DNA from 2 places in the Chitinophaga pinensis DSM 2588 genome. Region 1 is predicted to be linked to the other one. Evidence: riboswitches for the same ligand, from Rfam matches in the RefSeq annotation. Region 1 holds a riboswitch; the other holds the start of a gene.
What was found. A riboswitch is a leader RNA that binds a small molecule or an ion and turns the genes downstream of it on or off. The one in region 1 is predicted to bind S-adenosylmethionine.

Region 1 (16,089 bases):
ACGACAGAAATGGCGCCCGTTGTGCAGAAGACGTTGCAAAAGAGATCACCAAACTGAAAGCAGAGAATGTAGAAGGTATTATTCTTGATCTGCGTTTCAATGGTGGTGGTTCCCTGCAGGATGTTGTACAGATGGCCGGCCTGTTCATTCCGGAAGGTCCGATCGTACAGGTAAAATCCCGTAGCGGCGATCCGATGATCCTGCGTGACCGTGATAAGAGTGTACAGTATGGTGGTCCGCTGGCCATCATGGTGAATGAATACAGCGCTTCCGCTTCTGAGATCATGGCTGCTGCCATGCAGGATTACAAACGTGCGGTGATCATTGGTAGCAATACCTTTGGTAAAGGTACCGTACAGCGTATGCTGAACCTGGACGACTTCTATTCCAATAAGGAAATAGGGGCACTGGGAGCGATCAAACTGACACAGCAGAAATTCTACCGTGCAAACGGTGGTTCTACACAGCTGAAAGGTGTGACTTCCGATATCCTGCTGCCAGATCCTTATTATGAAGTAGCAGAACGTAAAGATGATGATGCGCTGGCATGGGATGAAATTCCTAAAGCGCCTTACACTACCTGGATCGATCCGGTGCCTGTAGATGCACTGAAGAGAAGCAGCGAAAAACGTATGGCTTCCAGTGAGGCATTCAAAATGATGAATGAAAATATCACCACCCTGAAGAAAATGGAAAGCCAGGAAACGTATTCACTGAATATGCTGACGTATAAAGCAGAGCAGAAGACGAACACCAATGCCCTGAAACGTTATGACGCAGTGAATGACAAGGTGAAAGAATTGAACATTGTTAGTCTAAGAGTTGACCTGGACAGACTGGCCAGCGATTCTTCTAAACTGGCACGCAATAAAGACTGGTTGAAATTCAGACAAAAAGATATCTATCTGGATGAAGCAGTGAATGTGATGAATGACCTGATTGCCTTGTCTTATCCAAAATTACAGGGTAAACCGGCCAATAAATAATTAGGAATTAGGAATTAACAATTAGGAATTGTCTGTTCTAATTGTCTGAAATTATATAAAAAGGGAGCGCTTCTTCAGATCTGAAGAAGCGCTCCCTTTTTTATATATGCAGCCGGCGCTAAGAATTTTAATTCCTAATTGTTAATTCCTAATTCCTAATTAAAAAAGACGGCTCGTATTCAGCGAGCCGTCTTTTTTAATATGTAAGCGTGATTTTTATGCGTCAGATAGTGTCTTATTCCTCCTGTTGTTTATCATCCAGCAGTTTAATCAGTGTTTTCAGTTCATCTCTTCTAAAGGCGTCTTTATCGTCCTGAAAGCATTTGATCAGTTCTTCCAGCAGGAATTGTATAACGCGTTTATTTGACTGCGGTTGAAAGTAATAAGGAGTAGCCGGTATGGACATCCTTTTCAGATAGCCTTCTACGTCCTGATGGGAGTAGATCTGGCCCTGAATAGGGTCGATAAAGAACAGAATACGGGTATCGTCTGGTCTGGGCATTTCGTTAAAGTCATAGAAGGTATCGAAATAACCCAGGATGAACTGGCGGGGGATATTCACCGCGTATACGGGCAGGTCCAGCATCGCGCAAAGACTCTGGTATACGATACCGTTGGTCAGCGGGTTACCCTTACGGGATTCGATGACCTGGTTGATGAAAAACTGGTTCTTCCGCACGTAGGCTACTTCTTCACCTTTCAGTCCGAAGTAATTATAGATCATGCTGTTGAGCACATTGATCTGTTCCAGTGGCGTGAGATAGTTATTCAGTTCCAGCCAGATATTCCTTTTGATCCGTTCTATTTCAGCGACCACCTGTCCGGGTTGCATATCAGGAAACTGATAGCGGGCTACAAGAATAGCGCCCTGCAGGAGGTCTGGCGTTTCGGCTTTACTCCATTGCTGAAGGGCTACCTGTAAATCGCTGTAATGCACACGATGGATCAGCTGTTCTATCCTTTCCTGGATAGACTCATCCACTGTATTTTCCCACAGATTTTCCAGATTAGGGATGATCTCTTTTCCAAACAATAAAATCTTGTTGGCAACAGTATCATACACCTCCTGATCGGGATCGTCCAGCAGGTGGAACAAAGCATTTATTTCTTTGGTCTCGTGCATAAAATGAATCTACAGGTGTCCATTTATTCCGCCTTTTTCTTCCTCGGAGGCGCTTTTTTCTTTGGAGGATTTGCCTTCACATCTTCAATGATTGCTTTGGCTTCTTCCAGTGTGATGTCAGCAGCGGCGTCGATCTTTTCTTTAGGGATCTTATAGTTTCTAAGCCCCTGTTTAATATATGGTCCGTATGGGCCTTTGAGTATCTGGATCTTTTCTTTTTCGAAGATCTTGATGGTACGCTCGTCTTTAGCAGTTCTTTTTTCCACGATCAGCGGTGCTATTTCATCCAGCTCCACTGTGTATGGGTCCATTTCCTTTTTCAGGGAATAGAATTGTTTATTATGTGCTGCGTATGGTCCGAAGCGTCCGATGTTCACAAGGACGTCCTGATCTTCAAACTGTCCCAGGTTACGGGGAAGTCTGAACAGTTCCATTGCTTCCTCTAAAGTAATGGTTTCTATACTTTGGGTGGACTTCATTTTTGCGAACTTCGGTTTTTCCTCGTCTTCCGCTTTACCGATCTGGATCATCGGGCCATAACGTCCCATACGTGCTACGATTGGTTTGCCAGTTTCCTGGTCGGTTCCGAGCTGACGTTCGCCTTTTACTCTTTCTGCTTTTTCCAGTGTGTTTTCCACATCTTTATGGAAAGGCGTATAGAAGTCGTTCAGCATCTTATTCCAGATCTTCTTACCATGTGCCACTTCGTCAAACTCTCCTTCGATCTTGGCGGTAAAACCGTAGTCCATTACGGAGCTGAAATACTGGTTCAGGAAGTCGGTCACGATCATGCCGAGGTCTGTCGGGAACAGTTTGGATTTCTCCGCACCGGTATTTTCGCTTTCTGTTACTTTCGTGATCTTGTCAGCCTTCAGGCTCAGGATGCGGAAGTCTCTTTTTATACCTTCCTTATCGCGTTTCTCTACGTACCCGCGTTTTTGTACGGTTGTAATAGTTGGCGCGTAAGTAGATGGACGACCGATACCGAGTTCCTCCAGTTTCTTTACCAGGCTTGCCTCTGTATAACGGGGAGCAGGACGGCTATAACGTTCTGTCGCCTTCATTTCTTTCAGATCGAGTGCCTGTTTAACCGTGAGGGCAGGTAAAGAACCGTCTGATTCTTCTTCATCGCTTACATCTTCATCGTCTTTACCTTCCATGTATATTTTCAGGAATCCGTCGAATTTCAGCACTTCACCACTGGCAGTAAGCTCTTCGTGGTTGGTGGAGATATCGATTTTTGCGATGGTCTTTTCCAGTTCTGCATCACTCATCTGGCTGGCGATGGTACGCTTCCAGATCAGTTCATACAGTTTTTTGGTATCACTGTCATCGACAGTCGCATTTTCCATATATGTAGGACGGATGGCTTCGTGCGCTTCCTGTGCTGATTCATTCTTGTTCTTGAACTTACGGTGTTGGTGGTATCGCTGACCGTAGTTAGTCGTGATAGCGTTCTGGATATCCCCGAGGGCTGTATCTGACAGGTTCACGGAGTCAGTACGCATGTAAGTGATCTTACCACTTTCATAGAGTTTCTGAGCGAGCAGCATGGTTTTGGAAACGCTGTAGCCCAGTTTACGGCTGGCTTCCTGCTGGAGTGTAGACGTTGTAAAAGGTGCGGCAGGTGATTTTTTACCTGGTTTTACCTGAATGTCTTTCACGGAGTAAGCAGCGCCAATGCACTGCTGCAGGAACTTTTCGGCATCTTCCGCCGTCTTGAAACGGGTAGGTCCTTCTGCCTTAAAAGTAATATTTTTGCCCTGAAGATCTTTAGCAGTAAAGAAAGCTTCTACTTTAAAACTGCTAACGGCATTGAATGTATTGATTTCACGTTCACGCTCCACGATCAGTCTTACCGCAACAGATTGTACACGGCCGGCAGACAATGAATTACGCATGCTCATTTTACGCCAGAGCACCGGAGATAATTCAAAACCTACTATTCTGTCAAGAATACGTCTGGCCTGCTGGGCATTGACCAGGTTCATATCTAATAGACGGGGTTGTTGTACGGCTCTTTCGATGGCAGGCTTGGTGATTTCATGGAAGACGATACGCTTGGTTACGTCAGGATCCAGTCCGAGTACTTCGCACAAATGCCATGAAATGGCCTCACCCTCACGGTCCTCATCCGTTGCTAGCCAAACTTCGTCAGTGTCTTTGGCGAGTTTCTTTAATTCCTTAACAATCTTCTCTTTATCGTCAGGTATAGTGTACTTAGGTTTGAAGTTGTTGGCGATGTCGATACCCATGTCATCCTTCTCCAGATCACGGATGTGACCAAAGCAGGACTTTACCTCGAAGTCTTTGCCCAGTATCTTTTCTATCGTCTTGGCTTTCGCCGGAGACTCAACTATTACTAGATTTTTTGCCATTTATGCCGTCTTTATGAGCTACTAGATACGTAAAATTTCGTATAAAAAATACAAATACGAATTTTGCAAGTATATAAAAGTAGCCTGAGAATAAAAAATAAGACTGTTTTAATGTATTGAAGATAAATGTAATATTTTTGATAAATTCATTAAAAATGAGTCATTAACAGTTTAATACTTAAATTGCTGGATAACAGCGTAGCTAACAAGGGAAGTTGCCCAGCCATATAAAGATATGAGTGCGATACCTCTGCATTGCTTTTAAAAGAACCGGTACACCATAATATATATTTAACCTTACACCGAATGGATATAGTTATTATTGGCGCAGGAAATGTGGCGCATTGCTTTGGTCATTTATTAAAACTGCACGGTCACCAGATATTACAGGTGATCAGTCGCAGTAAGGAACATGCCGTGGAGCTGGCAGAGTCTTTACACTCCACCGGCACCGACGACCTGCTGGACATTAATATGGATGCTGACGTGTATATTATGGCCGTAAGTGACTCGGCTATTCCGGAATTGAATGACGAATTAAGACTGGGTAAACGTTTTGTGGTACATACAGCAGGTGCAGTTCCGCTGGATGCAATTAAAAAAATCTCTACGAATACAGGAGTAATGTATCCTTTACAATCGCTCCGTAAAGAGGTGCGCAACTATCCGGCGATTCCTTTATTGCTGGAAGGGGCGAATGAGGAAGTGATGCGCAGGCTGCGTTCAGTAGCCCAGAGCGTAAGTCCTGACATCAGGGAAGTCAATTCTCAGCAACGCCTCCAGTTACACCTGGCGGCCGTATTGTGTAACAACTTTACCAATCACCTGATAGCCAGGGCAAAACGTTACTGTGAAGGCGCCGGACTTGATTTCTCTCTCCTGCAACCTATTATTAAGGAGACTTTTGACAGACTTGAGAAATTCCCGCCGGAATCTGTACAGACTGGTCCCGCTATGCGGAAGGATGAAAATACCATGGCCAGACATCGTGGACTGATTGAAGATGAGGAGTACCTCAAACTGATCTACCAGGTGATGTCGGATAGTATCTATGACTTTCACAACAGCTGATGCCTGAGCGGCAGACTAGAAAAAGTGTATTACTTTTGGCAATTAGGAATTAGGAATTAGGAATTAAGAATTGGGCTGCTATATTAGGCCGCTGCCTTAATTCCTAATTCCTAATTCTTAATTCCTAATTTTTTAATAATGAACATCTTAGCTCTCTTTAAGCCTATTTCCACTTTTGTTTTTGATGTTGACGGCGTGTTGACAGATGGTACAGTACAGTTATTGCCCAACGGCGACCAATCCCGCAGAATGAATATCAAGGACGGCTATGCATTACAGCTGGCGGTTAAAAAAGGATATCGGGTGGTGATCATCTCAGGTGGAAAATCGGAGAGTGTGGTGAGCCGTCTGCAGGGCCTGGGCATCAAAGATATTTATACCGGTGTGCTGGATAAACAGGAGAAATTACAGGACTACGCATTTGAAAACGACCTGAAATGGGAAGAGATCCTGTTTATGGGAGACGATATTCCTGATTACAGGGCTATGCAACTGGTAGGACTGCCGGTATGTCCTGCAGATGCCGCACCGGAAATCAAAAGCATATGCCGTTATGTGTCGCCGGTCAACGGAGGTTTTGGCTGTGTGCGGGAAGTGATCGAAAAAGTACTGAAACTGAACGATCACTGGATGATGGATGAGGAGATTGCCAGCAGATAACGGCTGCGATCATATTATATATAACAGGAAATATTTTTACCGCAATTATTGAATTATGAAATTGCTGATTGCCTTCTTCAGGCTGGTCCGATATCCAAATCTTATTTATATAGCGCTGACCCAATTCCTGTTACAGTATTGCGTGGTGGCGCCGGTACTGACCTATAACGGAGAAACGCCTTCGCTTTCCTGGCTGTCTTTCTGCCTGTTATCTTTCTCTACAGTGCTGATAGCGGCTGCAGGCAATATTATCAATGACTATTTTGACATCAATATAGATATCATCAACAAGCCGGAAAAGATGGTGCTTGATAAGATCATCAATCGCCGCTGGGCGATGGCCTGGCACACCATATTTAATATGGCCGGCGTTTCCATTGGCTTTATTGTGGCCTGGCGTATCGGTGTGATCTACCTCGGATTTACCCAGGTGATCTGCTCCCTGATACTCTGGTTTTATTCTACCTCTTTCAAACGTCAGGTGCTGATCGGGAACGTACTGATTTCATTGCTGACGGCGCTGGCGGTAGTGGTAGTCGGCTTTTATGAGAAGCAGATTTATGAAAGCTTCGAAGCCATCATGTCGCCCATCGGCAGAAAGCTGATACAGGTGATCGGCGTATATGCCCTGTTCGCTTTTATCATTTCCCTGATCCGGGAAATCGTAAAAGACCTGGAAGATATGCTGGGGGATAGCAAAGACGGTTGCCGTACTATTCCGATTGTATGGGGTGTGAATCCGGCCAAACAGATCTGTAATGCACTGATGCTGGCATTGCTGATCCTGATCCTGCTGGTGCAGATCCGGATTGCGTTTATCGGCTGGTGGCCGGCTATTATCTATCTGGCACTGCTGGTTCAGGCGCCTGTTTTTTATATTTATATCCTATTGAAAAAGGCACATCTGCCGGAACATTATCATAAAGTGAGTTCGCTTGTGAAATGGCTGATGCTGTCTGGTATTCTTTCCATGATCTTCTTTAAAATATTGCTCTGATGTATACCGGAAAACGTGTGATTCTTGCTTCTCAGTCTCCCCGTAGAAAACAACTGCTGGAACAGGCGGGTATTCCTTTTGAAGTAAAAGTGGTGGATACAGCGGAAACTTTCCCTGCTGATATGGCGATTCCTGACATACCAGTGCATATTGCCCGGCAGAAATCTGTTGCTGTAGCCGCACTCTGTGCAGATGATGATATCGTTATCACCGCTGATACGGTTGTGGTACTGGACGATACCATTATTGGTAAACCGAAGGACAGGGAAGATGCGATCCGTATTCTGTTAGCCCTTAGCGGACGTATACATCGGGTGATCACAGGGGTGGTGATCAAACAGCAGGGTGAAGAATCTGCTTTCTCCAAAGAGACGGAAGTTCATTTCAAACCCCTGACGACTGAACAGATCACTTATTATGTAGATGCTTATAAGCCTTACGACAAAGCCGGCGCTTACGCGATCCAGGAATGGATCGGCGCAGTGGGTATTGACCGGATCAATGGCTGTTTTTATAATGTAATGGGATTGCCTGTAAGCAACGTTGTAGAAATGCTTACCGTGATCGGCAAAAAATAATCATGGAGTGAGATGGCTTTAGTCATCTTACTTCTTCTTCTTTTCAGCGTTTTGTTTAACCCGGTATTTTACGATCCGTGTGATCAGATCCAGCGGCATTGGCTGGTCTAATGGAAACTGTACAGACCCCTTTCCTTGTTTATATGCAGATAACTCTTTCTCAAATTCTTCGATACCCGTTGGGGTGGGGTAGAAGCCGATATGGCTTTTAAATGCGGCAAAATGCACCAGGTTGCCGTTTAATACGAATGTTGGTATGGCATATTTAATGTCTTCTGTTGCTTCAGGAGCTGCTTTGTGAATAGTAGCGCGCACCTGCTGAAGGATTGCCTGTACATTTTCGGGGAAATCGGCGATATAAGTGTTGATATCCGGGGCGGTGTTTTTCATGATGGCGGTATTTATTACAAATATATGCGATCAAGACGCTAAGATTTGAGTAGGATCTGTCTTTATATAGGTATACCCAAATACCATTTGACACCATGAACATTGTTTTTAAAAGAAGTTTGCTGGCCCTTGGCTTATTATCGCCCCTGATGACGCACGCACAAACAAAGGAGTATCGTTTAAAGGGGGAATTTAAAAATGTGCCGCCGCATACAAAAGTCTATATCGCTGTGCCTGCGGGATTTGATACGACAGTAGAGAATGGAAGAGAGAATGTTACCGAGAAAATCTTACTGGATTCTACAGACGTGAAAGATGGGCGATTTGTATTGCAAGGAAAGATTTCAGATCCGACATATGCTTATCTGGCATTGGTCCCGGTGGCTGACAGAACAAAGATCGACAGAAAGACTATTTATCTTGAACCAGGAGATATTACTATCACGAGTGAAGGCGGTTTGTCCACTGCTACATTTTTAGGCTCAGGGCTCAACGATGACTTTGTTATCGCAGGTATGGCAGAACAACAATATAGCAGGGCGAGTGATAGCATAAATGGGAAATATGCTGATGACGCAGATATTATCCGCGCAAGACAAACCCTGGATCAATGGTTCAATGGCTTTAAAGGTGATTTTGTCCGTCAACGGCCGGCTTCCTATTTCAGCTTGCTATTTGTGAGGGATTTGCTAGGCCAGAACCTGATCAGGCCCAGGGAGGCCGCATCAATGTATGAAAAAATCAACGATGATTATAAGCATACAAAGGTCGGTCTGGCACTTAAAACAAATATTGAGCAATTGCTGTTGGTGGAGAATGGAATGCCGGCACCTGATTTTACCTGCCAGGATATCAATGGAAAGGCGGTATCGCTTTCCGACTATCGTGGAAAGCATGTATTGCTTGAATTCTGGGCATCCTGGTGTACGCCCTGCCGGGCAGAGAGTCCTAATCTGATTGCTGCGTATCAAAAATATAAAGATGCAGGGTTTACCATCCTGAGTGTTTCACTGGATCAGGAAGGTGATAGAGAAAAATGGCTAAAGGCGATTGAAAAGGATGGAACAGGCGCCTGGACGCATGTTACTGAATTGAAACGCTTTAAAGGTAAAGTACCCAAATTATATGCGGTTCACAGTATTCCGTTCAATTTTCTGATTGATCCATCCGGGAAGATTGTTGCGAAGAATTTACGCGGAGAGGCACTGGGTGCGACATTGCAAAAGATATTATAGTCCTATGTCCTATTCAAAAGTCCATTTATCCCGATGCTAACCCGATTTATACATGCACCTGGTCCCCAAAGGATCAGGTGTTTTTTTTATAAAAAAAAGGCGCCTCGCCAATGGCGGACGCCTTCTGCTAATATATGGCTGATTAACTGATGACTAACGTGCGTGGTCTTCGCCCAGTACCAACAGATTCACATCTTTATTTTTCAACCAGTCTGCTTCTTTTAATTTCTGCAGATTGATCACACCTACCACATAGCTGTAAGTAGCGGATTCGTATTTCTCAGAGATGTTGTAGAAGTCTGTCAGATGCACCTGTGAAGCATTGCTGTAACGCAGGTAGATCTTCAGCTGTACATCGTTGGTGAATGCCGGCTGATTGGACTGTTTGATTTTTTTGTATTCGTAGCGATAGTTATAAAGCAGTGCAGAGATATCGGAGAGTACTGCGCTACCGGTGGCCGTACCACCAGCGCCTTTACCTACGAAGAACTGTTTGTCAGTGAATGCACTTTCCAGCAGTACGCCGTTGTATTCGTTGTATACATCGTATAGCAGGTTGTGTTCACGGATCAGGTGTGGCAATACATATGCGTTTACATGACCATTTTGCCTGCGGCAGTTACCGATCAGTTTAATGGTACAGTTACGTTGTTTTGCAAACTGTATGTCGAAGTCGTTCAGGTGATGGATACCGAAGTTGAATACTTCTTCCGGTTTTACGAAAGTACCGAAGGCATGTAATAACAGGATCACGATCTTGAATTTCGGATCATAACCTTCGATATCCAGGGTAGGATCGGTTTCTGCGAAACCTAATTCCTGCGCCTGTTTCAGGGCAGTTTCAAAACTCAGGTTCTCTTCAAATATCTTGGTGAGGATGTAGTTGGTAGAACCGTTGCAGATCCCTTCAACTGCATTCAGCAGGTCGTTATCATAGTATTCTTCCAGGTTACGGATGATGGGAATACTTGCGCAGCTGGATGCTTCGTACAGGAACGGTACTTTGTTTTCTACCTGCAGCTGATACAGTGCAGGCAGGTTTTCTGCGATCATACGTTTGCTGGCGCTTACTACAGCTTTACCATTACGCAGCGCAGTGCTTACTATTTCGAATGCAGCATCTGTTTCATTGATCAGTTCTACTACAACATCAATGGTTGGATCATTGAGGATTTCATTTTTGTCTGTAGTAAAATAACTTGCGTCGATAGGACGAGGCTTGTTAGGATCTTTAATACATATCTTTTTGATACGGGCATTGATACCTTTCGTTCTGTTTAGTACCTCGTATAATCCTTGTCCCACACAACCAAATCCGAAAATGCCTAAATTGATGATTTTGTTTTCCATGTTCTATACTTAGTGCTTACTTCCATTTTAATGCAGCAGGTTGATAAAATTGTGCTGCGTTATGTTGAAAAAAGTTTATTGTAAATAGTTGTTCCCTGCGTGCTGCTGATGTTCCCTGCAGAGTTGATATATCCTTTAGCAGGAGTCGTTTATTGCAGCACGGTCATTTGTTTTCCGGCAGGCAGGTTCAATTTGTCGAGTGCCTGTTTAAGATCGTTGATCAGATCTTCCGCGTCTTCGATACCGACTGACAGACGGATACAGGAGTCTGGTAAACCTGATTTTTTACGGAATTCTTCCGGAATGTTCCGGTGTGTCATGGTAGTCGGATGATCGAGCATACTTTTTACACCACCGAAGCTTTCTGCGAGTTTAAAGAGTTTGGTTGCATTCACTACACGGATCGCATTTTTGATATTGTCATTCTTCAGGGAGAAGCTGACTAATGCGCCATATTGTTTTTGCTGTTTGCGTGCGATATGATGATTCTTGTGTGTGCTCAGGCCGGGATAGAACACTTTATCTACTGCAGGATGTGCAGCCAGCCAGGTGGCGATTGCCATGGCATTGCTGCATTGTTTATCCAGCCGGAGGCTCAGTGTTTCGATACCTCTGATGGTGAGCCAGGCTTCGAAAGGACTGAGGATACTACCGGAAATATTCTGATTAAAGCGTAGCTGATCGGCCAGCGATTTTGAATTGACTACTACGAGTCCTGCGATGACGTCAGTATGTCCTGCGAGATATTTGGTAGCGCTGTGGATAATGATATCTGCGCCCAGCGGCATTGGTTGTTGCAGCAGGGGGGTACAGAGGGTATTATCCACCACCAGCAGGATGTTATGCTGTTTGGCAATTTTGCTGATGGATTTAATATCGGAGATGCGTAATGTCGGATTGGTGGGCGATTCCAGCCAGATCATTTTCGTATTGGGCGTGATAGCTGCCAGTACTTTGTCTGTATTGCTGGTGTCGACGAAATTAGCTTTGATACCGAAGCGTTCAAACATGTGCTGGAACATCTGGAAGATGCCTCCGTAGGTATCTTCTACGGCCATGATTTCGTCACCGGTTTTCAGGAGTTTCATCACAGCGTCAATCGCTGCCATACCGCTGGCGAAAGCGAAACCTGCATGTCCTTCTTCCAGGCTGCATATCAGGTTTTCCAGCACTTTACGGGTAGGATTGTTGGCACGGGAGAACTCAAAACCCTTATTGATCCCGGGAGACTCCTGCACGAAGGTGGAAGTCTGGTAGATGGGGACGGAGATGGCGCCAGTCAACTCATCCACCGGGATGCTATGCAATAATTGAGTAGCTATTTTCAATCTTCAAAGTAATTATACTGTTATTAAACCCTGGTTGGCACACGCACAAACAGACATTCATTCGGTCATATAACTACCAGAACGGGCATAAAAAAAGCCCTTCCGATGTTGGAAGAGCCTTCAAGTATTTTATTACAGTGAATTTCAATCTCTGCCAACTTATCTTCCCTCGGTTATCGTATAACCGGGGCCGGAATTAGCACCTTTCCCTACATTTCTGCAGGTTGGTTGCTAAGGCATCGCAGGGCCAAGTCCCTCCGCCTTTCTGGATAAGTCATGTGTAAGAACTGGGTGCAAAGTTAAGGGTACTTTCATCAAATTTCCAAATGGCTGTATTTTTAATTTTTTTGACACACCTTTTTTTTTATTAATTTGATATACCTTATCTGACTTTTAATTATTCTGTTAACCAACCAATTATGACCATTGTACCTGTTGATCCGATCATGTCGGAGGAGCTATTCCAGCATATCTGGCAATTCCGTTTATTTACGCAATCGGGGCTATGCACCCTGGAGGGAGATGCTATTCAGATAGATCATCCCGGGCAACTGAACCGTCATGCGGGACCTGATTTTACCGCTGCGCGCATCCGCATCGGCCATACCTTATGGGTGGGGAATGTGGAACTTCACCTGAAAACGTCTGACTGGTTCCGGCATGGGCATCAGTATAACCTGCAATACCGGAATGTTGTGCTCCATATCGTTTTTGAGCATGATATAACAGGTGCACACACACATGGTATTCCCATTCTTGAATTGCGGCACTGTATTCCGAAGTTATTATTACAGCGTTATGAATGGTTGCGGCAATCGCAGGCTTTTGTGCCCTGTGCAGGATCAGTGGCCGAAGTGCCTTCACTGGTATGGACGGGATGGAAAGACCGCTTGTTGATAGAACGGCTGGAACAACGGGCGGATGTCATGAAAGCCTGGCTATTGCAAACACAGTATGACTGGGAAGAGGTGTGTTACCGTGCTTTGGCCAGGGGGGCGGGTATGCCGGTAAATGGGGAGACCTTCCTGGAACTGGCCAGGTCATTACCCTACAAAATGTTGTTGCGTCATCAGCATGACTTGCTGCAACTGGAAGCTTTGTTATTTGGCCAGGCGGGTATGCTGAAAGGGGAGATCAGGGATTTTGCAGCCGATGAATGGACGTTGAGGGGAGCGGAGATGGAACGGGAGGGGAAGAAGGGATGGCGTTCAGGTGGAGATGAGGTGGACTTGATCCGGGGAGACATTGCAGATCAGGCAGTTATAGGAGATGGAAAAGTGCAGAAGACACCGGATAATTATATGACGTATCTGCAACAGGAATATGCATATCTGCGGCATAAATATAAGCTTTTGCCTATGGATGCAGAGCATTGGAAGTGGCTGCGGATGCGGCCTGCGTCTTTTCCGACTATGAAAATTGCCGCCATGGCAGGTTTACTACACAGACAGGCGCACCTGTTTTCTTCCATACTGGATGCCGGAGATGTGCATACGTTGATAAAGCTGCTGGATGTTGCCCCTTCCGGATACTGGCAAACGCATTACCGTTTTGGGAAGCCGGTGGCGCGGACAAGGATGCCGGGCAGGCGGGCGGTACATAATATGTTGATCAATACCGTTTTACCATTATTATATGTCTATGGCAGAGAAAAAAAGGATAGTTATTACCAGGAGCGGGCGGTGGCATTTATGCGACAGTTGCCACCGGAAGATAATCACCAGATACGTGCATGGAAAACCTTGCATGTCGGCGTCGGATCGGCAGGTGAAACACAGGCATTATTACAATTGAAACAGGTTTATTGTGAGGAAAAAAGGTGTCTGCATTGTGCGGTAGGAGCGAGGCTGGTGAGGAGTGGAATTGCCTGATAAACAAATCTTGTAACCATTTTGGTTCCGGGGCGTTATATATACATGGGCGTGGGTTTTCAAAGAAAAACAAATTTACACATGACAGAAAAAACGTGTAGGTTTGTAACAGCTGGCATACCAATATTATGCCCCTTACGTTTATATAGTATAGCCTGGCGGCTATACTCCGTTAACTAAACAAATCTATACAGGTGAAAAGACTATACTTATCCTTGCTTTTACTGGCCATGGCGGGTGGTTTGTATGCCCAGACTACAGATACAGACGCATCTTCCAAAAAAGAACAGCGGGAGGAACGGAAGCTGAAGCGGATTTCCTTGTTTAAACAGCTGGAAGAGGGTGAGAATCTGTATCAAAGAGAATTTTCCCTGGGTGGCCGTATCAATACGGATGGCTGGGCTGGTTTTTTTGAACTGGGTTGGAGAAAGAGCAGGCAGAAGGTGACTTATTTCCAGTTTGAGTTTGCTGAGAAGAAGAATCCGAAGGAAGATAAAAAGCCAGGTGCTTTAAAAGATATCGATCAATTTGGCTTTATTTATTCAGAGAAGCCATATATATATGGTAAGCAGAATAACTTTTACCAGGCCAAACTGGGTGTTGGTCAGCAAAGACTGATCGGCGGTAAGGGCAACAAAAACGGGGTACTGGTAAATGCGATCTATTATGGCGGACTTTCCGTTGGTCTGAAGAAGCCTTATTACCTGAATGTGGTAGATCCGAATACATCAAGAGGTGTACAGGTGAAATATGGTCAGGATCCATTATATGACCAGGCTTTCCTGGACAGGTCGTCTATTATTGGCGGCGCTGGTTTCGGAAAGGGCTGGGGCGAGGTGAGTATTGTACCTGGTATACATGCCAAAACTGGTCTGCGCTTTGACTGGGCTCGTTTTAACGAGGTGGTCAGCGCCCTGGAAGTGGGTGTGAATGCGGAGTATTATACCAAGGATGTCGATATTATGATCGACCAGGATCCTAAGAAATTTTTCTTTAATGCATACATTGCGTTACAGTTTGGAAAGCGTTGGGACAAGAAATAGTTGAGAAGTATTAAATTTGTGTTCTAAAGAAAGGATCAGAGATGGAAGAAACACCGATCACGACCGCAACGCCATGTAGTACGGCACCAGCTGCACCAAGGACTAAAAAGCCTGATTGGCTGAGAGTTAAGTTGCCAATAGGGGAGAGTTACAAACAGGTTCGTAACCTGGTTGATACACATAAATTACACACGATCTGTGAGAGCGGTAACTGCCCGAATATGGGTGAATGCTGGGGAGCCGGCACCGCTACTTTTATGATATTGGGAAACATCTGTACCCGTAGCTGCGGATTCTGTGCGGTTGCTACCGGCAGACCGGAAGCCGTAGACTGGGATGAACCTCAGCGTGTGGCGGAAGCTATTTACCTGATGAAGGTAAAACACGCGGTAATTACCTCCGTGGACAGAGATGAACTGAAAGATGGTGGTTCTATCATCTGGGCAAATACCATTAAAGCTGTCAGATCACTGAATGCTGACACTACTATGGAGACATTGATCCCTGACTTCAGGGGCCAGTGGGAAAACTTACAGCGCATCATTGATGTGGCGCCTGAGGTAGTATCCCACAACCTGGAAACAGTGGAGCGTTTGACAAAACAAGTACGTATCCAGGCAAAATATCATCGTAGCCTGGAAGTTATCCGCCGCCTGAAAGACGGAGGCATGCGTACCAAGAGTGGTATCATGCTGGGTCTTGGCGAAACGAAAGAAGAAGTGGTACAGGCGATGCAAGACCTGTACGATAACGGATGTGACGTGGTGACACTCGGACAATATCTTCAACCTACCCCAAAACATTTACCGGTTGTCCGTTTTGTACATCCCGATGAGTTCGCAGAATTGCGTGAAATAGGATATAACATGGGTCTTGACTATGTAGAATCAGGACCACTGGTAAGATCCTCCTACCATGCAGAAAAACATATTCACAGTGGACGTGCCGCTAAGTAGATTTAAACAATAGTTTAAATTTACATCAGTGGTAACATGTTTCTGATTGCGAGTCATTATCTTTGCCCTGCAATTGCGGGAACGAGGTTAGCTACAGCTCCCTTTGGGAGCTGATTTGCCGCC
Region 2 (16,089 bases), 2.6 Mb from region 1:
ACCGAAAATAATACAGTCTACAGCTACCAGCATCCGGGTTTGCCGGGAATAACGTGTCATACTTTGCAGGAATTTAATTCCGCTAATATAAAACAGAGTGTTGATATTGCCAGCATTTAAAACTGCAGACCGCTTATTTAGCACAATATAGAAATATAAATGTCAATTTTACAATTAATTTTTATCAAAGATCAGAATAGCCTGCAACGCTGCAGGAACCCCACACCACAAACGCCGTTAGCCGGCTTGGGAAACCAACTAACCAGGACTTACTATCTTTTCCGATAGGAGCCGGCTCGCAATAAAAATGGCCCTGGCTATCGCCAGGACCATCAACTATTTATCGCTGCGCTAAGGCAGATAGACAACCAGGATTATCTGAACAAACCACTGGTGCTAAGTGTCGTGTAATCAGGCACAAACGTGAGTATGTTGTCAAAGCCAATAAACTCCTCAGCAGTATGCATAGTCGTCAGTACCACCGCTTTCATACCCGCATTTGCAGCTGCCTCTACTCCTTTTGGCGCATCCTCAAATACAATACAGTTCGCAGGATCAACGCCCAGTTCCTCCGCCGCCTTTAGGAAAACCTCAGGATTCGGTTTACTCGTAGCAACATCATTCGCAGTAATGATACTTTTAAAATAGTGGCGGATCTGTAGGTTGTCCAGCGCAAAATCCACGTTAAACGGAATAGCCGCCGTACCGATACCCATCAGGATACCCTCTTTCTCAGCTGCTTCCAGGAAAGTGTCCAGTCCCGGAATCAAACGAAGGTGCGGCAGATACGCCTGCTGGTACTTCCGCTCCTTTTCCATGGATAATGCATCCATCTCTGCCTCCGTAAAACGGTTCTTCCCGAAAATACGGATCAGCAACTCCTGATTCTTACCATACATCTCCCTCTTCACCGCCTCCCGGGTCATACCTGCCCCCAGGTCATCATTCAGAATATTAAACCAGCCCTCTAAATGATATGCCATATCATCGATCATCGTGCCGTTCATGTCGAAAATAAATGCCTTTTTCATATGCCTGTTTTACGATTTGCAGGCCCAAAGCTAGTAAATTAAGGGAAGAGTCCATAAAGAGAAGCCGCTTGCGCTGGTTTTCCACATCCGCCACTGCAATTAGTGGATAATATCCCAGCCATCCAGCGCCGCCCGCCGCCGGATTATGATTAAATTCAGTATGCACAAAATCAACATCGATGGCAAAACAACAATCCATTATCACCTTTACCGGTAAACTCGGTCCGCAGATCGGCTATGAGCGCAACGGTAAATATTTCCTCCGTGGCGCACCGCAAATAGTACGTCAGACGATCGCTACCCGCAAAGCAGCCAAACGCTTTGGCATAGCCAGCAGAAAAAGCCGGCTTATCCGCAATGCCTGCTATCATGAACTGGACGTACGCTGCGACAGCAGCCATGTAAATCGACTCAATAGCTTACTGATTGCTGCTAACGGCGATAACGCTGCTATTAATGGTTTCCGCTTTAACCAGCAGATCGGCATAGATCGTTTCCTCCCAGTAAAACCCACGCTTTCCGGGAATGATGAACTGTATATTCCCGCACAGGAAATACCCCCATACGGACGCTTTAGCGCCCTGGAAATAAAAGCCATCGCCGTTCGGATTGATTTTGATACACGCCGTGTAACTGGCACTGATACCGTCGTTACAACCATATACCCAGGGAAACCTTTCGAAGGATTGACCATTCCCCTGTTCGTTGCCGGAGAAGGAACGCTGATCCTGACCTTACAAGTGAGAGGAATGCGCCAGGATGGTCCGTCCCGTGATCAACGATATGTTGCCGCAGATGTCATTGCCGTGATACCTCCTGAAGCGATAAAACGCTTTAAAGTACACACGCATATCCAACGAGCAACAACACATCTGTACAACACACCTCTTCCGGTACATACATACCGCTATCCTGCTATCACACAGTTAGAATAAACACGCAGCTACCATCCTGTTATCTTTGTTGCCTATTTTTCTACCCGCTATTTCGAACATACATCTATTTTACCCGCTGCTACGTCCTTCAGCAGCCGCCCCTTCATGCTCCGATCATTCTCGTCGACAACATCAAAGCTTACATGACAGCTCCCCCGCATCACCATAGCAATACCGGATCAAGTCCACCTCTTCGCCCGGGCAACTAGCCATATAGTACCTGTTATTCAGGTAGCTTCGGCACAACAAGCGCCGTCTGTAAGTCCTTTCTCACCTCCTGCCACTCCAGCCAGATATGATCCTGCGCGGACTCTTCTCCCGTCATCCGTCCCTCAATATCCATTCTCCGCAGCTGATAAAAAGCAATGGTCTCTAACACACGTGCAGTGTTTAAGTCTATTTCGCCATTGATCATATCAGCATTACTTTCCAGTATTCGCCCGATATTAATCCTGTTTTCTATAAGTGATAGTCCCTGATTAGGGCCGGATAGCTGAAGTTCTTCAAATAACCCGCTTAGTATGCTGTCAGCATGATCATCCTGTCCATCATCTTCCCAAAAGCAGATAATGCAGATCTCGAACTCTCCCCGGTCAGTCAGTGAAGGAAAACCACAGCCGGGACAGGTACACAATTGAATCTCGTTCGCCTGAAGATAAGTATCGTAAGTCGTCCTCCTCTCTTTGAATGCTGCTAATATTTCGTCATCGGTCATAAGGGCTAAAATTATCTCTTTCCGGGGAAAGCAGCAATTATCAATACATCTTTGGCAAACTAACCAAGGACTCTCCCGCTGCGCAAATACATATAACACAGTTATCGCGGACTGAGCAAATCAGGAAGCAGATATACAGGAAAATGGACTTTTGTGGCAGCGCATACAGGAACAACGCAGACAGACAACCGGAAAGATGGCTCACTAAATATTCGTCAGGGAAAATGTAAAAGAAGAAGGTCGAATGAATTCGACCTTCGCCGATCTAGTTCACGTTATTGAATCGGCCGCATGCGGCAAAAATTACCTGGGAAATTTGCATGCAGCTCGCAGAAACCTTTGTTAATAAAACACGCGTTTTTACATCGCCCGACACACACATCCATTCAACTCAAATGTGAAAACAATCCTGATAAACACAACCAGCCTGTCAGTATGTATGGAACAATAAAATCAGAAGAGAATATCTGGCGGATAAGTCTTCTATAACAGTGGAATAACCGGGCACCCTATTCTTACAAAATCAATCGCTACTTAACGCAAGTTAATGATAAATGTCAATCTAACAATTATATTTTTTATTACATAAAACTCCAAAAATCGATGGCGACCTACTGAATAAAAAGCAAAGCCTCCCTGACCTTAAGAGCCCTCTCGCCAAACCGCCTGCCAACAGGTACATACTTGCATCAGTCAAGCTATTACGCCTGATTGCCGCCCAAACTACTTCCCTGGTTATTAAATGGACTTTTCGATATATTTGACGCCATATGCGGAACATTCTCAAAAATTACAGCAGTCTGCTGACCCTACTCGGCGGTATCATCGCCGGCAGTATCCTCGGACTGATCTTCGGGCAACGGGTGGAAGTGATCAAACCAATCGGTGATATCTTCCTCAACCTGCTCTTTACAGCGGTCATTCCGCTGGTTTTCTTCGCTATTTCTTCTGCGATTGCCAATATAGACCCCGGACAAAAACTAGGCAAGGTCATCTCCGTCATGACCTTCGTTTTCCTTGGTACCGTGCTGGTATCGGCATTCCTCACCATCGTAGCCGTCTGGATCTTCCCACTGAAAGCAGTAGCGCCAGGGACCTTCGTACCCGACGAAAACACGCATCCTGCTGGTTTTGGTGAACAGATCGTAAAACTGCTCACAACCGGGGAATTCTTCGAACTACTGTCCCGGAAAAACATGCTGCCTTTTATTATTTTCTCCGCGCTGACAGGCTTTGCAGCCCTGAAAGCGGGTGAAGCTGGTAAGGCATTCCGCAATTTCCTGCACTCCGGCAACGAAGTCATGAAATCCTTCCTGGACATTATCATGGTACTCGGTCCTGTCGGTCTGGGGGCCTACTTCGCTTACCAGGTAGGTACGCTCGGTCCACAGCTCTTTGGCACCTATGCCAGCTCCATGGCGGTCTACTACGGATTCGGCCTCTTTTATTTCATCGTACTTTTCAGCGTATACGCTTTCCTGGCCGGCGGCTTCGCAGGCGTGAAGATCTACTGGAAAAACAACCTCATTCCTACTTTTACAGCCCTGGGATCCTGTAGCAGCATCGCCACCATCCCGGCCAATCTGACGGCCGCTCAACGCATGGGGATTCCGGAACACATTGGAAACGTGGTAGTGCCACTGGGCGGTTCCTTGCACAAGGACGGCTCCAGTATCTCTTCTATCATTAAAATCGGTGTGGTATTCGCGATGTTTGGCCGTCCGCTGACCGGTGTAGATACCGTACTGCTGGCATTAGGGGTCACTGTGATCGTAAGTATTGTGGAAGGGGGTATTCCAAACGGTGGTTATATCGGGGAACTGCTCGTGATGTCTGTTTATGGGTTTCCGATAGAAGCCCTGCCGGCAGTGATGGTCATCGGTACCCTGGTCGATCCCCTGGCTACCATTCTGAACGCCACCGGAGATACAGTAGCCGCCATGATGGTAACCAGGGTGATGAAGGGTCGGAACTGGCTTAGGGATCGAGCGGATCTTCAGGATCCTGCTGCCATGCCCGCAGGTCAGGCATGATCACATTTTCCGTAGGGCTCTTCCTCTCCAGTCCTTCGTATGGCAGATAGCCTATTTCATTCATAAAACGGATGGCCATCTTTTCAATTGCCAGTGACTGAAACGAATCAGACACGATCAGCATCGGCTTTGCTGCCGGCATATTGAAAAGATAGGCTAGTCTTACAGCATTGCGGATGTTGGTCGTCGTATGTCTCGCATGTGGCTCAATGATCACCGCACTGTCAGGAATACCCAACTTGCTCACCATATACTTTTTCATCTCTACTGCTTCGCAGAAGGGCGTCTTATAAGGATGCACATGTCCGCCGGAAACAATAATGAAAGGCGCTACACCTTTATTGTACATATCAGCTGCCAATCCGCAACGGTACATACCCATCGTATCCATGGTCTTACCCGGCTTACCCGGACCGCTACCCGGCACCATGATAGACGTATACTTATAAGCATTCCAGTTGATCCTTCTTGATTTGGCAAAAGGAGCCGCATTCGCGCCTTTATATAAAGGCTCATAACGGATAGCCTCGTCTCTGCCATTGATTTCCAGCGCTTCCAGAGATCCCATCAGCGGCTGTTTGAAAAAAGTACTACCCGCGCCGACAGCCAGTACCTGCTGTGTCGCCGTTTTTACTTTCTGTACAAAAGCGGCATCATTCGGACGGAAGGAAATGGAATCTATCTTAGGATAACGCGGCGCAACGCCTTGCAGATACACCCTGAAAATATGGTTCATACCCGCAGCAACATCTTCCCACGCTTTTCTGATAAAAGTAGTATCCGCATCGTTATTGTACAGCGGATAACGGGATTCTATCTTCAGCCGCTCGACTATCTGCGCCATATCATTGTCTGTCACCGTCAGCCGCTTAAATTCATCCGCCACTGCGCTGACCTCTTCCGGTGTCCAGGCAATTGCCTGTCCCATACACACGCCATCTCCGCAGGAAGCATAAGCGGCAGCCAGGCGTTCCTGTCTGTCCTTTGCAATTGCGTTGAACGCAGCATCTTTTACCACCACATTATGCGCGGCGCCATTTCTTTCAAGCACATATAACAGGTAGAACGATTTGCGCATCTGTAATTGCTGTGCGGAGGAATAAGCAGGTCCTACGGCCTTCGCAACGACTGCTGTTTTGGCCTTCGGTTTCGCTTTTACAGTCTTTTTCTTTTTGTGCTGACCATATCCTGTTAACGCCGTTACGGACAATAACAGGCATAAGCCAATGTTGAATGCTGATCTCATGTTGTTTCCCCAGGCGTGTTGGCGACGCCTTATTTTGATTATTGTATCTGTTTTCCGTTTTTCCAGATGGAACTGATATTTGTGGTGGCCCTGATATCAAGTTGTGGATCGGCATCAAGTACCATAAAGTCTGCTTTTTTGCCTGGTTGCAGGGTACCGGTTTCTGCATCGATACCCAATAAAGCGGCGCCCCCGTGAGTGGCATAACTGATCACCTTTAAAACAGGAATACCTGATTCAGCCATCAGCTGCAGCTCACGGTGTTCAGAGAATCCCTGCGCCCTTACCGGCTGTGCACCGGAATCTGTCCCCATAGCGATTTTCACGCCTGCGCTATCCATTTTCTGAAAGTTCCTTTTAGCAATGGCAAACGCCTGTATCTTACGGGCTTTGTCCTTGTCCTCATTTTGCTTTTTACGATAGTCGTCGCTGTTCAGCATATCCCATACGCCTGGCTCCAGCGAGCGCATAAAAAACGGATCTGTAAACCATCCGGGGCTAATGAGGCCATAGGACAGGCCGAAATCTTCTATACAAAGCGTGGGGATATAATAGACATTCTTCTGCTTCATCGCCTTGATCAGCGCATCGTCGACTTCCTGATCACGGATACTGTGCGCTAATACATCAACACCGGCATCTACCAGCTGATGTGCATCTTCCAGGTAATAAACGTGAGCGGCTACTTTGATATTGTGGGTATGTGCCTCTGCAATGATGGCACGGTATATTTCAGGCAGGAGCTTCGGACTGCCATCCACCCAGATCTTTACAAAATCAGGCTTCAGGGTTGCCAGATGACGCATTTCCTCCAGCGCCTGATCTGCATTTACGGGACGCAATATGCTGGGTCCAAATGCCACCGGCGGCGTGCCCCGGGGAGCGCCGAATCCAAAACCAGCTGTATAAAAGGAAGCCCCGCTCATCATGCCTGCACGGGAAGCGTCACGCATGAAAAAGCCGGTAGGCTGATCCGTACCCAGACTCAATACAGTACCCACACCATAACTCAGGTATTGGTTCAGCTGACGGGTTACATTATCGGGCGTAAAGTTTTGAGCGGAGATGTCGGTGCCTTTCAGCAGACCAAGATGACTGTGCGCATCTACCATCAGCGGCATGATCGTTTTACCGCTGCCGTTGATCTCTTCCGCGCCTTTTGTGGGATAATTGGTGCCGGCAGGTAATATGGCCGCGATAGTATCGTCTTTTATCAGCAGACTGACATGGGAACGGGCGGCTCCCCCGCTCCCGTCAATCAAGGTAACATCTTTAATTATTACGGCAGTGTTGTCCTGTGCATTAATATGGAAACATACAGCGGAAAGGCAAACACCTAGAAACATCGGTTTTAACATAGTTAACAATTTGCAGTTTGAGCATTCCAGAACTGCAAACTACGAAACTATAAACTTAAAACAGACCCGGTCGCCTGCTGAATTTTATGAAAGGCAAGATCAAGGTCTGAAAGGAGATCGGCCGGCTCCTCCAGTCCGACGGACAAACGGATCAGACTATCCGCTACCCCGGCGGCTCTACGGGTCTCATCAGGGATAGATTTATGGGTCATACCCGCAGGATGACATAACAAACTTTTAATACCTCCAAGGCTCTCCGCCAGCTTGAAATACTGTGTGCTGGTCACAAATGCCAGTGCCGCTGCCTGGGTATCATCTTTCAGGGTAAACGAAACAATACCGCCAAAGCCCTTGGATTGGCGCTTCGCAATTTCATGTCCGGGATGTGTTTTCAGACCCGGATAGAATACCTTATCTACCAGCGGATGCGCCGCCAGATACTCTGCAATAACCTGCGCATTACTGCAATGCTGTCTTACACGCAGATGCAGTGTCTCTATCCCACGAATCAACAGAAAACTGTCAAAAGGAGAAAGGATCGCGCCACAGGCATTCTGATAAAACTTAATCTCCGCGCCCAGTTCAGGTGTCCTTGTTACAACTACACCGGCAATCAGATCACTGTGTCCGCCAAGGTATTTGGTTGCACTATGAATAACAATGTCTGCACCCAGATTCAAGGGCTGTTGTAATACCGGTGAAGCAAAGGTATTGTCCACGCAGAACAGGCATTTATTTGCAGCTGCAATCTTCGCGATAGCAGCGATGTCAGATATCTTTAAAGTCGGATTGGTCGGGGTTTCCAGCCATATCAGTTTTGTCTTTGGCGTGATCGCATTGAATACCGCCTGCACATCAGAAGTATCTACATAAGTCACCTTAATGCCGAACTTCTGATACACCTTATTGAATAACCGGAATGCGCCTCCATAAATGTCATCCACGGCCACAATTTCATCTCCGTATTGCAACAGTTTCAGAATGGCGTCAATAGCCGCCAGACCGCTTGAAAACGCAATCCCGGTAGCGCCGTCTTCCAGCTGAGCTACAATCTTTTCAAGGGTTTCACGGGTTGGATTGTTCGTACGGGCATAATCATAACCTTTGTTGACGCCGGGTGCCTCCTGCACAAAGGTGGATGTCTGGTAAATAGGTACTGCGATAGCGCCGGTCTGAGGATCTACGGGAATGGAATGGATCAGTTGTGTGATTGTGCTCATCTCTTGTGTTTTTGAGTTTGATGAAAATTGTTGATTAAACAGGTCCTCGGCAGGAACTTATCAGAGATGACAGATAGAAAACAGGAAGGTCTTAAAATAAAAAAACTCACCTGGTAGCCAGGTGAGTTGAATATATTTTGATTAAAATATCGATCAAACCTACTGACTTATCTTTCCCGCTATGCGGGCTGGATGTAGCACCTTTCCGGTTTGGTGGTTCCGGATGGTTGCTAAGGCTTCACAGGGCCATTTCCCTCTGCCTTTCTTGATAAGAATCTTAAAGAACTGATGCAAAGATATAGATGGATATCTTATATCTCCAAATTTATTTTTCTAAGCTTTGGTCTTTTTTACAATTGCCGCTATACCATCTTCGTAAGAAGTAGGCGTGAAATTAAAATGCTTTTCAAACTTCGTACTATCGAAAATGTAAGGATGTGTTGTCTGATACATCATCTCATGCAACTCCGCAATCGTAGTATTGAAAAAGCCTGCCAGCTTGATCATAAAGGTACCCAGCTTCATATACTTCGGCTTCGTATGTAATGCTGCTGCAACCATTTCCACATATTCCTTCCCGTTAGGTGCAGGGTTCTTCGTCGGCAGATGCCATACCTGGTTATACGTCGAAGGATCTGACGCCAGCAGATACAACGCCTTACCTGCATCAGGTGTATACGTGTAACTATGTGTTACATGATCATTCCCCAGCCAGTTCGCTGTCTGACCTTTCGCCAGCTTATCTATCACCATCATATTGAGAATACCGGTAGTATCTGCACCCGGTCCATAGAAATCTGCCGCCCTGGCAATCGTTGCCGTCAGCCTTCCTTCTTTTACCCTATCCATGATCTTCCCCGCAATCAATGCCCTCACCTCCCCTTTTTTACTACGCGGATTGAAAGGCGTGTCCTCCGTCATCTTTCCATCTACCAATCCATACATATATACATTGTCAAAAAAGATCAGTGGAATGCCCCCCTCACTACACGCATGGATCACATTCTGGATGATCTTCGGCCAGGCCTCCTGCCATAGTTTATGGTTATAGGTAAGACCCACCACTAAAAAAACGACAGAAGAACCACTGATAGCTCTCCGGGTCTGTAACGGATCTGTTATATCAGCCGCCATCACACTTGCTCCGTCTACCGCCTGTACCTTTCGGCTCACCAGGCGTACCTGCTTCCCATTTTCTAACAATACGGATGTTAACTCCTTCGCGATAATTCCACCGGCTCCTAAAATTGTATAAATCCCTGATTCTGATACGTTTGATGCTGTGCTGCTCATAAAGGCGTCTTTGTTTTATAAGATAGTGACGTAAAACTATTGAAAATATTTTATTTTCTAAACAGTGTTTAGTAAGTTTGCATCGTAAAGATATTAACATGGGTATTAGTGATCGTAAGGAAAGGGAAAAGCAGGAGATGCGTAAACTGATCATCGGCACCGCGATGGACATGTTCATCCATGATGGATATGAAAAGACCTCTATCAGGAACATAGCTGAAAAGATAGAATATAGCCCTGCCACCATTTACCTCTATTATAAAGACAAGGACGAACTGTTGTACGAAGTACAGGGAGAAGCCTTTGGAGAATTATACAAAGCCTTCGAAAAAGAAGCCACCTCCACCGATCCGTTGGAAAAGCTGGAACAATTGCTCCACTCCTACGTAAAATTCGGCTTTGAACATCCGGACCTCTATGACCTGATGTTTATACTCCGCTCACCCATGAAAGCAGTCAGCGAAGACTGGCCCAATTGTGATGAGTCATTTGACTTCCTCTTAAAGACAGTAACACCTTGTATGCATCAGCTACGCTTCACCGATCCCGGCGTGGCATCACTGTCCATCTGGGCATTAGGACACGGACTCATTTCCCTCTTCGTCAGACAACGCATCAAAGTAATGCAACTGACTGAAGAAGAACAACGGGCATTGATCACCAGTACCGTAGACGAATACCTCCGACTCATCAGGAAATAAGACGATAGCGTCATTTTTTTTGACGCTATCCGCTTTTCATACAATATTCCCGCGTCTCAATCGTCATACTACCTGACGCGTCGAAATCATTCACATTTTCAACTGACACCCGTGGTGTCTTTTTTTATCCTTTATTACTAAACAGTGTTCATTATGTCAACTGCCATCATGAAAAGAAAAACGTTCATAATACTAATGGCTATTATGTGGACGTCCGCGCAGCAAGGATCTGCGCAGAGCAAGGTGCTGGATGACTATATTCAGAGCGCTTTTGCACAGAATCAGGGGCTGAAACAGCAGCATTTCCAGCTGGATAAATCACTTTACGCATTACAGGAGGCCAAAAGCCTGTTCTACCCACAGGTAGGACTCACCGGCAACTATACAAAAGCAGGCGGCGGCCGTACCATTGATATTCCGATTGGCGACCTGCTCAACCCGGCTTATAGCGCCCTGAACCAGCTAACCAACTCCTCCAAATTCCCACAGCTGGAAAATCAGTCCATACTACTCAACCCGGACAACTTTTATGACGTACACCTTCGCACGACCCTCCCGCTGGTCAATACCGAAATATGGTACGCACAAAAGATCCGCCGCGAAAATATCAGTCTCCAGCAGGCAGGTGTAAACGTCTATAAACGCCGGCTCGTCAGAGACATTAAAACAGCTTACTATCAATACTACCAGGCCGGGAAAGCAGTGGACATCTACAATACCGCACGCTCACAGGTGCAGGAGAATATCCGGGTGAACACCAGCTTCCTGACCAATGGTGTAACCAATAGCACCGCCCTTACCCGCGCCAAAGCAGAATTGCAGCGTATTGAAGCCTCCATCACAGAAGCAGAAAACAAAAAACGGAACGCCGGAGCCTACTTTAACTTCCTGCTGAACAGAGACCTGAAATCAGGCATCATACTCGACAGTACCATCTTCCTGTCGCAGGAAATCTCCTCCGCACCCACCGGTACCTCCAATGTCAGGGAAGAATTACAACAACTCTCCCGGCAACAAAAAATAGCAGACCTTACCTATCGCCAGTCAAAGTCTTATCTCGTACCGAAACTCAGCACCTTCCTGGATCTCGGTTCACAGGACTTCAACTTCAAAGTAAACAGTCAGTCCAGGTATTACATGTGGGGCGTAAACCTGCAATGGGACCTCTTTGCTGCCGGACAACGCAAATACAAAGCACAACAGGCAGCGATCGATGTAAGCAACATCCAGGCGGCTTACAATGAAGCCAGTCTCTCCTTCCAGCTGGAACAACAGACGGCAGAAAACAATTACCACACCGCTGTAGCCAATTTTAACAGCGCACACGAACAATTACAACTCTCCGAAAAATATTACAATGACCAGTCCAAGGTCTATAAAGCAGGACAGCTGCTCTATATAGAATTGCTGGATGCCCAGAACCAGCTGACCAACGCGCGTCTGCAACTTTCCGTGGCCTTCGCAGCAGTACAAACAGCGCTCGCAGATATCGAACGCGCACAAGCTTCCTATAAACTTTAAAACATCCTCCTTAAAAATATTCAACATGAAAAATATGCTCACCTTCTCACTGCTGGCCTCTTTTTCCTGCCTGGTAATATCCTGCGGAGCGCCCAGTGCTGCTGAAAATAAAAACGATAATAAATCCGCCGATATCCCGGTAAAACTGCTGCCGCTCAATGGCCAGCTGAATGCACATCCCGCCATCTCCGTATCCGGACAGTTTACCACAGATGACGAAGTACTGCTCTCTTTCAAAACCGGCGGTATCATCCAACGCATCCTGGTAAAAGAAGGCGACGCCGTAAAACAAGGCCAGGTACTCGCTGTCCTGAATCCGGTAGAGATCAACGCACAGGTGCAACAGGCACAACTGGGCTTCGAAAAAGCACAACGTGACTACAAACGTGTAGATAATTTATACAAGGATAGTGTAGCCACACTGGAACAGCTACAAAACGCCAAAACCGCGCTGGATATAGCCGGTGAACAGGTTAAAACAGCACAGTTCAATCGTACGCACTCACAGATCACCGCTACCGCCAGCGGTTACGTACTCCGTAAACTCGCCAGCGAAGGACAACTCGTACAACCAGGTACTCCCGTACTGGAAACCAACGGCGCACAATCCGGCAACTGGCTCCTGCGTGTAAACGTAAGCAACAAAGAATGGGCAGCCATCAGTATGCAGGACAGAGCCAATGTAGAAGTAGAAGCTGTTCCCGGCAAAACCTTTCAGGGCAGCGTATCCCGTAAATCTGAAGGTATACAGCCACAGAGCGGTTCCTTTACTGCAGATATCAAACTGACGGGAGAAAAACCTTCCGCAATCGCATTCGGCATGTTCGGTAAAGCAGTCATCACTCCTGTAACCGTAACCGCCACCTCCGCCAATGGTCCATGGGCCATTCCTTATGACGCCTTACTGGAAGGCGACGGTAACAAAGGATTTGTCTTCATCACAAACGATAATAAAACCGTGCATAGAGTACCCGTAACCATCTCGGGCATGGAAGCAGATAAAGTAATTATCAGCGATGGCCTTCAGCAAGCAGCTGCACTCATCATTTCCGGTAGCGCTTACCTCACCGAAGGCAGCTCCATCAACGTTAAATAATGCAGCTCCCGAACACGCACTCCTTTAAACTCACCGAATCATGAAAATTTCTTCATACGCGGTAAAGAACTACCAGTTTACACTGGTCATCTTTATCATGATTATTGTATTAGGTCTGACGACCATCCTATCCATGCCCCGCTCAGAGGATCCGGAGGTAAAATCTCCCATATTCAGCGTAGTGGTGGTATACCCTGGTACCAGTCCGAAAGACATGGAAGACCTGGTGGTAGACCCGCTGGAAAAAGAACTCTCCTCCCAGGAAAACATCAAACGTGTACGTACCAATATCGGCGACGGTCTGGCCGTTATCCGCGTAGAATATAAATACAACAGTAACGTAGACGATAAATACCAGGAAGTACTGCGCGTCGTAAATGGTAAACGCGGTGAACTACCCGATAATATCAATATCGACGTACAACGTTTACAACCCAGTGATGTAAACATCATGCAGATCGCCCTCGTATCGGAAACTGCTCCCAAAGACAAAATCCAGTACTACGCCGAAAAACTGCAGGACGACCTGGAGAATATAAAAGCGCTGAAGAACGTAGAGATCCACGGTATTCCCAACAGACAGGTAAAAATAGAACTGAACCTGGAAAAGATCGCCCAACTCGGATTGCCGGTTAATAAAGTGATCTCCAGCATCCAGAATGAAATGGCCAACATCCCCGGCGGTAGCGTAGACGCCGGCAACCGTAGCTATAACATCAAAAGCAGTGGCAGTTATCAGCAACTGGAAGAAATCAAAAACACCGTTGTATTCAACAGCAAGGGAAAGAACATCTTCCTGAGAGACGTTTCCAATATCTATTACGGCTTCGCCGATGAACAATACGAAACAAGATTGAACGGCCGCCGTTGTGCCTTCGTAGTAGCTGCACAGAAAGAAGGCGAAAATATCACGCAGACGAAGAAATTATACGCACCCGTACTGACCGCTTTCAAGAAAACCCTTCCTTCCAATATCGATATGATACAGCATTTCGATCAGGCAGATGCGGTAAACAGACGTCTCGGCGGACTCGGAAAAGACTTCATCATTGCAATCCTCCTGGTAGCGATTACATTGCTCCCACTGGGTTTCCGTCCTGCATTGATTGTGATGATCTCTATTCCCCTGTCCCTCGCTATCGGTGTGGTATTACTGAACGTATTCGGGTATAACCTGAATCAGTTGAGTATCGTCGGACTGGTAGTAGCCCTCGGTTTGCTTGTGGATGATAGTATCGTAGTCGTGGAAAACATCGAACGCTGGATACTCGAAGGGCATACAAAAATGGAAGCTACCTTAAAAGCTACCAAACAGATCGGACAGGCCGTAGTCGGTTGTACAGCCGCACTCATGATTGCCTTTATGCCACTGGTATTCCTCCCGGAAGGCGCTGGTGACTTTATACGTGGTTTACCCATGGCCGTTATCCTGAGCGTATTTGCCTCTATGCTCGTATCACTCACCATCATTCCGTTCCTGTCCAGCAAATTGCTGTCAGAACACACCGGTCACCCGGATGGTAACATCTTCATGCGTACGCTGAAGAAACTCATCCACGGCAGTTACTCCCGCTTACTGGATAAAGCTCTGAACAGACCCGTGATCACTATTGTCGTGACCGTACTGATCTTTGGCGCATCCATGTTTATCTTCCAGATTGTAGGTTTCAGCCTCTTCCCGGCTTCAGAAAAACCACAGTTCCTGATCAACATCACCACACCGCCGCAATCCAGTCTCGAATACACAAAAAGTATCGCCAGACAGGTAGAACAGGAACTGAAGAATGAAAAAGCGATTCAATACTTCGCCTCTAACGTAGGTAAAGGTAACCCACGTGTTTACTATAACGTCATACAGGAACACGAACGTACCGACTACGCACAGATCTTCGTACAGCTGGACGAACACACCGCACCTGATAAAAAGCTGAAACTGATCGACAGACTGCGTAAACGCTGGACGCCATATCCCGGTGCAAAAGTAGAAGTGATCAACTTCGAACAGGGACCACCGGCGCCGGCACCTGTAGAAGTACGTTTGTTCGGAGACAACCTGGATACCCTCCGCAGTCTGGCCGCCCAGGTAGAGATCATGCTGCAGAAAGTGCCAGGCGCTATCTATGTAAACAATCCGGTAAAACTGCTGAAAACAGATATACGTGTAGATATCGATAAAGAGAAAGCGCAATTACTGGGCATTCCAAGTGTGAATATTGACCGTACGGTACGTCTGGCAGTTGCAGGACTTAACCTCGGTCATTATGCCGACAAGAACGATAATGATTACGACGTCCTGCTGACACGTAATAAAGATGGCCGCCCGACCATGGAAGTCTTCAACAACCTCTATGTAAACAACCAGGATGACAAACCTTATCCGTTGTCACAGGTAGCAGGTCTGAAAATGGAGGCGTCCCCCCTGCATATCAATCATCAGGAAAAAAGACGCGTGGTATCTGTGACCGCTTCTTTACAGGAAGGTTTCCTGGCAGACCGTGTTATCAGTAGCACCATCGAAAAGATGAACTCCATCCACCTGCCAGCTGGTTACAGCTATGAAATGGGTGGCGAGGTAGAAGCCCGTCAGGATTCATTCGGCGGTTTCCTCAGCATCATTATAGTGACCATTTTCCTCTTCGTAGCGGTACTGGTACTGGAGTTTAAAACTTTCAAAAGTACCCTGATCGTATTATCTGTTATTCCGCTGGGTGTAGTAGGCGCGGCCGTTGCTTTATGGGTAACCGGCAATTCCCTGTCATTCGTAGCAATTATTGGTATGATTGCCCTTGCGGGAATTGAGGTAAAGAATACAATCCTCCTGGTAGACTTTACAAACCAGTTGAGAGAAGAAGGTAAATCGCTGGAAGACGCAATCAGAGAAGCGGGTGAGATCCGCTTCCTCCCGATTGTGCTCACATCCCTGACCGCCATCGGTGGTCT

Region 2: it holds a riboswitch for S-adenosylmethionine, as region 1 does, so the genes downstream of both, CPIN_RS19805 (trans-sulfuration enzyme family protein) here and CPIN_RS09855 (trans-sulfuration enzyme family protein) in region 1, are expected to answer to the same signal.

The regions. Positions count from the first base shown of each region.
Region 1 is NC_013132.1:2,383,595-2,399,683, forward strand. Features, by position in the region: gene CPIN_RS09805 (carboxy terminal-processing peptidase) at 1-986, shown strand, start outside; gene CPIN_RS09810 (transglutaminase-like domain-containing protein) at 1,222-2,109, opposite strand; gene topA (type I DNA topoisomerase) at 2,133-4,487, opposite strand; gene CPIN_RS09820 (Rossmann-like and DUF2520 domain-containing protein) at 4,743-5,558, shown strand; gene CPIN_RS09825 (KdsC family phosphatase) at 5,697-6,218, shown strand; gene CPIN_RS09830 (geranylgeranylglycerol-phosphate geranylgeranyltransferase) at 6,274-7,215, shown strand; gene CPIN_RS09835 (Maf family protein) at 7,215-7,793, shown strand; gene CPIN_RS09840 (iron chaperone) at 7,821-8,183, opposite strand; gene CPIN_RS09845 (redoxin domain-containing protein) at 8,279-9,418, shown strand; gene CPIN_RS09850 (homoserine dehydrogenase) at 9,572-10,768, opposite strand; gene CPIN_RS09855 (trans-sulfuration enzyme family protein) at 10,918-12,096, opposite strand; SAM riboswitch class I at 12,253-12,372, opposite strand; gene CPIN_RS36470 (DUF2851 family protein) at 12,516-13,967, shown strand; gene CPIN_RS09870 (hypothetical protein) at 14,162-15,010, shown strand; gene lipA (lipoyl synthase) at 15,052-15,966, shown strand.
Region 2 is NC_013132.1:4,951,474-4,967,562, reverse strand. Features, by position in the region: gene CPIN_RS19840 (NUDIX hydrolase) at 1-60, opposite strand, end outside; gene CPIN_RS19835 (HAD family hydrolase) at 375-1,031, opposite strand; gene CPIN_RS19830 (hypothetical protein) at 1,211-1,966, shown strand; gene CPIN_RS39180 (CPCC family cysteine-rich protein) at 2,190-2,681, opposite strand; gene CPIN_RS19820 (dicarboxylate/amino acid:cation symporter) at 3,452-4,714, shown strand; gene CPIN_RS36840 (YdcF family protein) at 4,659-5,960, opposite strand; gene CPIN_RS19810 (amidohydrolase family protein) at 5,999-7,318, opposite strand; gene CPIN_RS19805 (trans-sulfuration enzyme family protein) at 7,366-8,538, opposite strand; SAM riboswitch class I at 8,703-8,813, opposite strand; gene CPIN_RS19800 (NAD-dependent epimerase/dehydratase family protein) at 8,872-9,831, opposite strand; gene CPIN_RS19795 (TetR/AcrR family transcriptional regulator) at 9,930-10,532, shown strand; gene CPIN_RS19790 (TolC family protein) at 10,701-12,053, shown strand; gene CPIN_RS19785 (efflux RND transporter periplasmic adaptor subunit) at 12,079-13,149, shown strand; gene CPIN_RS19780 (efflux RND transporter permease subunit) at 13,190-16,089, shown strand, end outside.